Regions from separate parts of the Allobosea sp. TAB14 genome, predicted to be linked through region 1. Evidence: predicted binding sites of a transcription regulator. Region 1 holds the regulator's gene; each other region holds the start of a gene.

Evidence for each region. The regulator PhoB, encoded in region 1, activates phosphate uptake and scavenging genes when phosphate is short. The targets are predictions, from matches to a motif close to TGTCATNNANCTGTCAT.
Region 2: AB4Y99_RS01730 (BtaA family protein) is a predicted target of PhoB. The motif match lies at 1,750-1,766, and genes of this name have one in related genera.
Region 3: phnC (phosphonate ABC transporter ATP-binding protein) is a predicted target of PhoB. The motif match lies at 1,428-1,444, and genes of this name have one in related genera.

What each region holds. Positions count from the first base shown of each region.
Region 1 is NZ_JBFRDQ010000180.1:11,066-14,300, reverse strand. It holds gene AB4Y99_RS22055 (amino acid ABC transporter permease) at 1-73, opposite strand, end outside; gene AB4Y99_RS22050 (LysR substrate-binding domain-containing protein) at 276-1,187, shown strand; gene AB4Y99_RS22045 (SpoIIAA family protein) at 1,244-1,630, shown strand; gene phoB (phosphate regulon transcriptional regulator PhoB) at 1,683-2,381, opposite strand; gene phoU (phosphate signaling complex protein PhoU) at 2,394-3,113, opposite strand; gene pstB (phosphate ABC transporter ATP-binding protein PstB) at 3,136-3,235, opposite strand, start outside.
Region 2 is NZ_JBFRDQ010000005.1:70,219-73,453, forward strand. It holds gene AB4Y99_RS01720 (acyl-CoA dehydrogenase family protein) at 1-1,169, shown strand, start outside; gene msrB (peptide-methionine (R)-S-oxide reductase MsrB) at 1,180-1,620, opposite strand; gene AB4Y99_RS01730 (BtaA family protein) at 1,815-3,068, shown strand; gene AB4Y99_RS01735 (class I SAM-dependent methyltransferase) at 3,104-3,235, shown strand, end outside.
Region 3 is NZ_JBFRDQ010000043.1:21,647-24,881, reverse strand. It holds gene AB4Y99_RS08790 (efflux RND transporter permease subunit) at 1-31, opposite strand, end outside; gene AB4Y99_RS08785 (efflux RND transporter periplasmic adaptor subunit) at 31-1,113, opposite strand; gene phnC (phosphonate ABC transporter ATP-binding protein) at 1,547-2,365, shown strand; gene phnD (phosphonate ABC transporter substrate-binding protein) at 2,437-3,235, shown strand, end outside.

The DNA of each region.
Region 1 (3,235 bases):
GCGGCACGATCCTGAGTCGCGCGATCGCGGCCAGATCGCGGCTGGCGACCGGCGAGGTGACGGCATGGCTCATCGACGGCGCTCCCGGACAGGCTTGCCGGCGGCTCTCGAAAGCGCCATCGACCGCGATGCCGTTGGTCCGCGGAAACCACCGCAGCACGGGCAGATTGTCAAATTCATGCGAGCCCCTCCTCCCCAAGCGTAAGAATGACCTCTTGACCCGGCAGCCAGCAAACGAAACGATCTCCGGTAGCCTAGTCCAAAACGGAATACCCATGGCCTTGCGGCCCCCGCCCTCCTCCACCGCCATGCGCGCCTTCGTCACCGTCGCGCGACTGGGCTCGACCGCCCGCGCCGCCGGCGTCGTCAACCTCACCCAGAGCGCGGTCTCCAAGCAGATCCTGTCGCTCGAGCACCATCTCGGCACCGTGCTGTTCGAGCGCAATCCGGTCGGCCTCAAGCTGACCGAGGCCGGCGCGATCTACCTGCCCTATGCCGAAGCCGCCCTGGAGCAGATGGAACGCGGAGCCATGCGCCTGGCCGAGCGCGTCGCCATCGCCCGGCCGATCCGGTTGCACATGGTCGCCATCGCCGGCGAGCGCTGGCTGATGGAGCGCTTCCCCGTCTTCGCCGAGGCCCATCCCGGCGTCGACGTCCAGTTCACCAACTATGTCAGCGAAAACGAGACGGAAGAGCCGGACATCGAGATCAACCACGGCACCCCGCCCTGGCCCGGCAAGGAGGCGCATTATCTGTTCGGCCGAGATGTCGCCCTCGTCGCCGCGCCCGAATTGCTGGAGCGCATGGGCGGTTTCCGCCGCGCCGCCGACATCCAGAAGATGACGCTGCTGCAGCATTACCAGATGCCGGCCTTCTGGGCCGAGTTCACCGAGGCGCATGGCCTGCGCGGCGCGGTGCCGGCCCATACCGTCCGCTACGGCTATTACTCCGTCATCATCCGCGCCGCGGTCGCGGGGCTCGGCGTCGCGCTGGCGCCACGCTGCTATGTCGCCGAGGAACTGGCCTCGGGCGCATTGGTCAACCCCCTCGATATCGGCTTCACCAGCGTCACCGGCTGCTGGCTGACCCGCCGCCTGGACCAGCCCTCGCGCCCCGGCCTCGACGCCTTCATCGCCTGGCTGAGGACGGAGGCCGCGGCTTTCGACGCGGCGACGCGAGCGGCCTGAGCGCCCGCAACCTCCCGGCCGGCCATGCGTTGACATCGGCACARGAGGAGGCCGCCATGATCACCATTCTTCCGGCGCCCGACCATGTTCTCGCCATCGCGTTCAGCGGCACCATCGAGCCGGCCGATATCGAGCGCGTCGCCGCCGATGTCGAAGACCGGCTGAGCCGGCACGAGAAGGTCTCGATCCTCGCCGACATCACCGCCTTCGACGACATGACCTTCGCCGCGGCCTGGAAGGACGCGCGCTACAGCTTCGGCAAGCTCTGGGAACTCAAGCGCTTCCCCAAGGAGGCGATCATCGTCGAGAAGGGCTGGCTCGATCGCGTCGCGCGGCTCTTCGCTCCGGTGGTTCCCTTCGTCGAGATCCGCACCTTTCCGCCGGCCGAGCGCGAAGCCGCGCTGGCCTGGGCCGCCGATATCGAGGGCGGCCCCGACACCTGAGGCACGGGCGCTGCGAGCCGGGGCTCGGCTCGCGTGTCAGCTCCGGCGGCAGTCAGCTTCTGGCGAACGTCTCGTCGAAGGCATAGCCGGCGCCGCGCACCGTCCTGAGCGGGTCCTTGGCGTCGGCAGGGGTGATCGCCTTGCGCAGGCGCCCGACATGCACGTCGACCGTGCGCTCGTCGATATAGACGTCCCGGCCCCAGACGGCGTCGAGGAGCTGGGCGCGGGAATAGACGCGGCCCGGTGCCTGCATCAGGAATTCGAGCAGGCGGAACTCGGTCGGCCCCAGATGCAGCTCGCTGCCGGCGCGGCGGACGCGCCGGGTGGTGCGGTCGAGTTCGAGGTCGCCCGCCTGCAGAAGACCGGCGACATGGCCAGGCTTCGCCCGGCGCAGCAGCGCCTGGATGCGCGCCGTCAGCTCCGGCAGGGAGAAAGGCTTCACGACATAGTCGTCGGCGCCGGTCGCGAGCCCGCGCACCCGCTCGGTCTCCTCGCCGCGTGCCGTCAGCATGATGATCGGCACCCGCTCGGTGTCGCGCCGCGAGCGCAGCCGGCGGCAGAGCTCGATGCCGGAAAGGCCCGGCAGCATCCAGTCCAGCAGCACCAGATCGGGCGTGTGGTCGCGCAGATGCAGTTCGGCGTCGTCCCCCCGCGCCACGCTGTCGACCTCGAAGCCCTCGGCTTCGAGGTTGTAGCGCAGCAGCAGGGTGAGAGGCTCTTCGTCCTCGACGATCAGGATGCGTGCCGCCATGATTCCTTAGCCTCAGCTACCCGTGATCGCCTCGACCTCGATATTGGTCGTGTCGAGCTTCGGCCGGTTCGCGTCGAGCGAGTCACCGGTGATGAGATAGTGGATCGTCTCGGCGATGTTGGTGGTGTGGTCGCCGATGCGCTCGATGTTCTTGGCGCAGAACAGGAGATGCGTGCAGAAGGTGATGTTGCGCGGATCTTCCATCATATAGGTCAGGAGCTCGCGGAACAGCGAGGTGTAGAGCGCGTCGATCTCGTCGTCGCGGCGCCAGACCTCGAGCGCCTTCTGCTCGTTGCCGGCGGCATAGGCGTCGAGCACGTCCTTGAGCTGCGCCTGAACGAGGCGGCTGATGTGCTCCAGCCCGACCACGGCGCGGTGCGGCGGCTGGAACTGCCCGGAGATGGCGACGGCGCGCTTGGCGATGTTCTTGGCGAGATCGCCGACACGCTCGACATCCGCAGCGATGCGGATGGCGGAGATCAGCTCGCGCAGATCGTTGGCCAGCGGCTGGCGCCGGGCGATGGTCAGCACCGCCTTCTCCTCGACCTCGCGCTGGAGATTGTCGAGGCGCTGATCGGCGGAGATGATCTTCTGGGCCAGCGTGGTGTCGCGGCGCACCAGCGCCACGGTCGCATCGCCGAGCATGCGCTCGGCCATCCCGCCCATTTCGGCGAGGCTGCGGCGAAGGCCTTCGAGATCGGCGTCGTAGGAGCGGACGATATGGTCGGTCATGGGGTTCCTCCTCCGTCGCCGCTCAGCCGAACCGGCCGGTGACGTAATCCTGCGTCTGCTTCTTCGCCGGGTTCATGAAGATCGTGTTGGTCGGCGCGAACTCGATGACCTCGCCGAGATAC
Region 2 (3,235 bases), on a different contig from region 1:
AGGTGGCTCGCGCCGCCTTGCAATATCTCTGGTACGGCGCCGAGAGCGGGGTCTGCTGCCCGATCAGCATGACCTATGCGGCCGTGCCGGTGTTGAAACAGGACCATCTGCTTTGGGAGCAGTGGGGCTCTCTCGTCACCTCCGACCGCTACGATCCGCGGCAGGGGCCGGCGCATCTGAAGACGGGCGCGACTGTCGGCACGGCGATGACGGAGACGCAAGGCGGCTCGGATCTGCGGCAGACGCAGACGGTGGCCGAGGACAATCGCGACGGCACATGGTCGCTGCATGGCCGGAAGTGGTTCTTCTCGGTGCCGCATTCCGACGTCTTCCTGACATTGGCGCGGACGGGCGAGGGCATCTCCTGCTTCGTCGTGCCGGGCTGGTTGCCCGACGGATCGCGCAACGGCGCCGCGATCCAGCGCTTGAAGGACAAGGTCGGCAACCGCTCCAACGCTTCTTCCGAGGTCGAGTTCAGGGGCGCGATCGGCCATCTCATCGGCGAGCCGGGTCGGGGCATCCGCACGGGCCTGTCGATGAACCACAATTCGCGGCTCGACATCGCGGCGGCGTCGTCCGGGCTGATGCGGATGGCGGTCTCGCTGGCGGCGCATCACGCGCAGCATCGCCGCGCCTTCCAGAAGGCGTTGATCGACCAGCCGATCATGCAGAACGTGCTCGCCGACATTGCCATCGAGGCGGAAGCCGCGGCTTGGCTCGCCTTCCGGCTGTTCGCGGCGCTTGACCGGCAAGATGAGTCCCCGAGCGAGCGGCTGCTCGCGCGGGTCGGCGCGCCGATCGCGAAATACTGGATCACGCGGCGGGCGCCCGCGGTCGTCACCGAGGCGCTGGAATGCCATGGCGGCAACGGCTTCATCGAGGAGAACCCGATGGCGCGGCTCTACAGGGAGGCGCCGCTCAACGCGATCTGGGAGGGCTCGGGCAATGTCATCTGCCTGGACGTGCTGCGTTCGCTGGCGCGCGAGGAGGGCGCTGTCGATGTATTGCGGGCGGAGCTGATGGCGGCTGCGGGCGCGAACCGGCGCTACGATGCGGCGCTGAAACGGCTGGAGGGCGAGTTGCCGGAGATGATGCGCAACGAGGGGCAGGCGCGGCGATTGACCGAGAAGCTGGCGTTGATGCTGCAGGGCTCGTTGCTGTTGGCATGACGCATGTGTCTCAAGCTGCTTCCGGCTCGAACGTCATCGCCTCGCCATTGATGCAGTAGCGCAGGCCGGTCGGGGGCGGGCCGTCCGGGAAAACGTGGCCGAGATGGCCGCCGCAATTGGCGCAGTGGACCTCGACCCGGTGCATGCCGTGGCTGTGATCCTCGCTGGCGCCGACCGCACCTTCCAGCGGTTGGTCGAAGCTCGGCCAGCCGGTGCCACTCTCGAATTTCTTGCCCGATTTGAACAGCTTCTGGCCGCAGCCGGCGCAGGAGAAGGTGCCGGCGCGCTTCTCGTAGTTGAGCGCGCAGGAACCTGCCCGCTCGGTGCCGTGGCCGCGCAGGATGCGATACTGCTCGGGTGTCAGGCGCGCACGCCATTCGGCATCGCTGAGCTGAAAGGGGAAAGTTTCGGCCTGCTTCTTCTCGGCGCCGAACATGCTCGTCAGACCCATGATGATCTCCTTCTCGGCGGATGGCTCGCGATGCCATCGGCTCGGTCCGGCCCAATATGGCTTTTCGGCCGCCGATTTTCAGCCCCCTCGGCGCTGGACCCTGCTTCACGATAGCGGCAGCGCGGGCCCCGTCACCGGACCGTCATGCGACTCCTCTAGTCGGCTCGCCACCTTGAAAGGGGAGGCGGGAACCAGTGACGCAATCGGCACGGACGGTTCGGCGGACGACAACGCTGGGCCTCAGCACAGCGGTCCAGCGCAGCAAACGGCTCTCCAAGGCGGGCCTGCTGGAATGGATGTTCACCCGCGCCTTCTCGGGGCTCGTCTATCCGCAGATATGGGAAGACCCTGTCGTCGACATGGCGGCGCTTGCGCTCAAGGCGGACGACCATGTCGTCGCGATCGCGTCCGGCTCCTGCAACGTCCTGTCCTATCTGACCGCGGCGCCGATCCGCGTCAGCGCGGTCGATCTCAACGGTGCCCATATCGCGCTGGGGCGGCTGAAGCTCGCGGCGCTGGGGCGCATGACGGATTACTCGACCTTCCGCCGCTTCTTCGGCGCGGCCGACCGCCGCGAGAATGTCGCCTTCTACGATGGCGAGATCGCGCCGCATCTCGACGCTGTCTCGCGCGGCTACTGGGAGGGGCGCGGCCTCGGCGGGCGCCGCCGGATCAACCTCTTCGCCAAGGGCTTCTACCGCTACGGGCTGCTCGGCCGCTTCATCGGCACCGGCCATCTGCTGGCGCGATTGCTCGGCGGCAATCCCCGCGCGATGTTGGCCGCGCGCGATCTCGCTGAGCAGCGGCAGCTTTACGACCGCCATCTCGCGCCGATGTTCGAGCGCAGGCTGGTGCGCTGGCTGGTGCGCCAGCCGGCCTCGCTCTACGGCCTCGGCATTCCGCCGGCGCAGTACAAGGCGCTCGCGGCCGATGGCGAGGACGGCATCCTCGGCGCGCTGCGGCTCAGGCTCGAGCGCCTCGCCTGCGGTTTCGACCTGAAGGACAATTATTTCGCGCAGCAGGCCTTCGGGCGCCGCTATGGCGAAAGCGCGGATGTGACGCTGCCACCCTATCTCCAGCCGCAGAATTTCGAGACCGTGAAGGCCCGGGCCGGTGCGGTCGGCTATCGCCAGAGCGCGATCACGGCCTTCCTGGAAGACCAGCCGGCGAAGAGCTGCGACGCCTATGTGCTGCTCGATGCGCAGGACTGGATGAACGATGCCGACCTCACGGCGCTGTGGTCGCAGATCACGCGCACGGCCAAGCCGGGCGCAAGGGTGATCTTCCGGACCGCGGCCGATGAGCGATTGCTGCCGGGCCGCGTGCCGGCCGCGATCCTCGACCAATGGCGCTATGACGAGGCCCGCAGCCGCGATCTCTGTCGCCAGGACCGCTCCGCTATCTATGGCGGCTTCCATCTCTACACCCTGCCAGGGCAGGTGGCGTGAGCGCGGTCGGGGAGACGGGCTCGGCCGCTGGGCTGATGGACCAGATCTACCGGCATCAACGTCACTTCTACGACGCCAGCCGCAAATTCTACCTGCTTGGCCGCGACCAGCTGATCGAGGGGCTCGCGCCCCCGGCCGATGCGTCGATCCTGGAGATCGGCTGCGGC
Region 3 (3,235 bases), on a different contig from region 1:
GCCTACGGACGAAGAGTTCGAACAGGCTCATCAGAGCTGGCTCGTCTGAACGATCTTGTCCTTGATCGCGATGGCGGCGCCGTCGCGCAGCCGCATCTGCCCGGCGGTGATGATCTGCATGCCGGGCGTCAGCCCGCTGACGATCTCGACCTTGCCCGGCAGGCGCTTGCCGAGCTCGACGCTGAGGCGCTTCGCYTTGCCGTTCTCGACGACATAGACCATCTTGCCGACGGCATCCGGCACCACCGCCATCTCCGGCACCACGATCGCGTTCGGGCGCTGGTCGATGGTGATGGCGAGGCGGGCGAAGAGGCCGGGCTTGAGCGCGAGATCCGCGTTCGGGATCGTCGCGCGCAGGCGGATGGCGCGGCCGTTCACGTCCACGACCGGGTCGATCGCGAAGATCTTGCCGGTGAATTTCCGGTCGACGACCGCATCGACCCGCATCTGCACGGGCTGCCCGACCTTGAGGCGGCTGAGGAAGATCTCCGGAACGCGGAAATCGATCTTGATCGGGTCGACGCTGGTCAGGGTGATCAGCGGCTTGCCGACCGGGACATAGTCGCCGACGCCGACCGCGCGCAGGCCGACCACGCCGTTGAACGGCGCGAGGATGGTCGATTGCGCGAGCTTGGCCTTGGCGAGCTGGACGCGGGCCTCGGTCGAGGCGAGCTTCGCCGCGGATTCGTCGAGCGCGACCTGCGTGCCGGAACCGCGCGAGACCAACCCCCTCAGACGCTCGTTGGTGTCGCGGGCGAGGCCGAGATCGGCCATCGCCTGCTTGAGCTCGGCATCGAGGATCGCGGTGTCGAGCTTGACCAGCTCCTGCCCGGCCTTGACCGGCTCGCCTTCCCTGAAGCCGAGCGAGACGACGCGGCCGGCGATCTCGGGGGCGATGACGACGGATTCGTCGGCGGCCAAAGTGCCGAGCGCCTCGACCTCCTCGCTGACCGTCATGATCTCGACGGAGGCGACTTCCACCGGCACCGCCGCACGCGCAGTCGGCGCCACGCTGGCCTGGGCCGGCTGGCTGCCGGCCAGACGCATCCGGTAGCCGTAATACCCGCCGCCTGCCAGGCCGGCAACGAGGAGAAGGAGAACGAACCGCTTCATCAGGCTGGGGGCTCCGTTGCCGCCGGTTGGTCTTAAATGGAACGAAAGGCCTTGCTAAGATGCCGGCACGCCACAGCGGCACAAAAACGCATGTTTTTGCGCCGCCGCCGCATCGATCCGGCGCCTTTAGGCACCTATGCAAGATACCTGCCGGGGCGCGACGCGCCGATACGGCGCCTCTGCCGCACGCAGGCATCCATCCTCATCCTGCCGATAAGTCACCCATCGTCCAAGCGCATTTTACCGACCTCACGAAAATGTTGGCCCGCCCGGCCCCGTGAAAGGCCGTTCGGAGCCGCACAGCGGCCGCCCGCCGTCACGCCGCTGTCATCTCCGGCCGATAGCGCTTCTTCCCATGCATGAATCTTGGCTCCGACGGCTCCGGCCGGCCCGGTGTCGCCATCGTGCGAAATGTCATGTTCGAGAACCTTTCATGTTGCGCATCGAAGGCCTGGTGAAGCGCTTCGGCGACAAGAACGCCGTCGACAATGTCTCGCTGTCGATCCCCAACGGCGAGATGGTCGGCGTCATCGGCCGGTCCGGAGCCGGCAAATCGACGCTGCTGCGCATGCTCAACCGGCTCGCCGAGCCGAGCGCCGGGCGCATCATCTGCGAGGAGCGTGACATCACGGCGCTGAAGGGCACCGCGCTCAGGCGCTGGCGCCGCGACACCGCGATGATCTTCCAGCAATTCAACCTCGTCGGCCGCCTCGACGTGCTCACCAACGTGCTGCTCGGCCGGCTCAATCACCGCTCGCCCGCGCTGACGCTGGTGAAGAGCTTCTCCACCGACGACAAGATCCGCGCCATCGCCGCGCTCGAGCGGCTCGACATGGCCCATCTCCTCGCCCAGCGTGCCGAGACCCTGTCGGGCGGCCAGCAGCAGCGCGTCGCCATCGCCCGCGCTCTGGTCCAGGAGCCGCGCATCATCCTGGCCGACGAGCCGATCGCCTCGCTCGACCCGCGCAACACCCAGGTCGTGATGGACGCACTGTTCCGCATYAAYCGCGAGSACGGCATCACCGTGATGTGCAACCTGCACGACCTCGATATCGCAGCGAAATACTGCGACCGGCTGATCGGCATGGCCGCCGGCAAGGTCGTCTTCGACGACGTGCCGCAGGCGCTGACCCGCGAGGTCGCGGCCGAGCTCTACGGCATCGAGGCCAAGGATGCCGGCGCCGAGGCCCTGGATGCGCTCGACGCCATCGCCGCCTCCGAAGCCAAGCGCGCCAAGCAGAAGATCGCCTGAGCGGCCGCCGCGCCGCCAGCCGCGAGAAGACGAGCCTAACCCGAAGACCCGCACCCAAAGGAGCAGACCGCATGCTGACCCGTCGCCATACCCTGAAGCTCGCCGCCGCCGGCCTCGCCGTCGCCGCCACCCCGGCTTTCGCCCAGGACTGGAAGGCGAAGTATCCGGAGCTCGTCTTCGCCATCATCCCGGCCGAGAACGCCTCGGGCGTCGTCGACCGCTACACCCCCTTCGTGAACTATCTCTCGAAGGAGCTCGGCACCAAGGTGACGCTGCGCGTCGCCAATGACTACGCCGCGATCATCGAGGGCCAGCGCGCCGGCAACATCCAGATCGGCATGTACGGCCCGGCTTCCTTCGCCCGCGCCCGCGTCACCGGCGTCAAGGTCGACGCCTTCGCGATCGAGACCAATCTCGACGGCACCAAGGGCTATCACTCCGTCTTCTACGTGAAGAAGGATTCGCCCTACCAGAAGATCGAGGACCTCAAGGGCAAGAACCTCGGCCTCGTCGACCCGAACTCCACCTCGGGCAACAACGTGCCGCGCTTCGTCCTCGACAAGATGAAGATCGACCCGGACACCTTCTTCTCCAAGGTCGTCTATACCGGCAGCCACGAGAACGCGATCATCGCGCTGCAGCAGGGCACTGTCGACGTCGCCGCGAACTGGTGGAACGACGAGAACGAGTCGAACCTGCTCCGCATGGCCCGCAAGAACATGGYCAAGGCCGASGAYTTCCGGATCATCTACAAGTCCGAGCAGATCGTGAACTCGCCGATGGCCTATCTCTCGGACCTGCCTGAGGACCTCAAGGCCAAGATCCGCGACGCCGTCCTCAACCTCGCCACCAAGGACAAGGCCGCCTTCG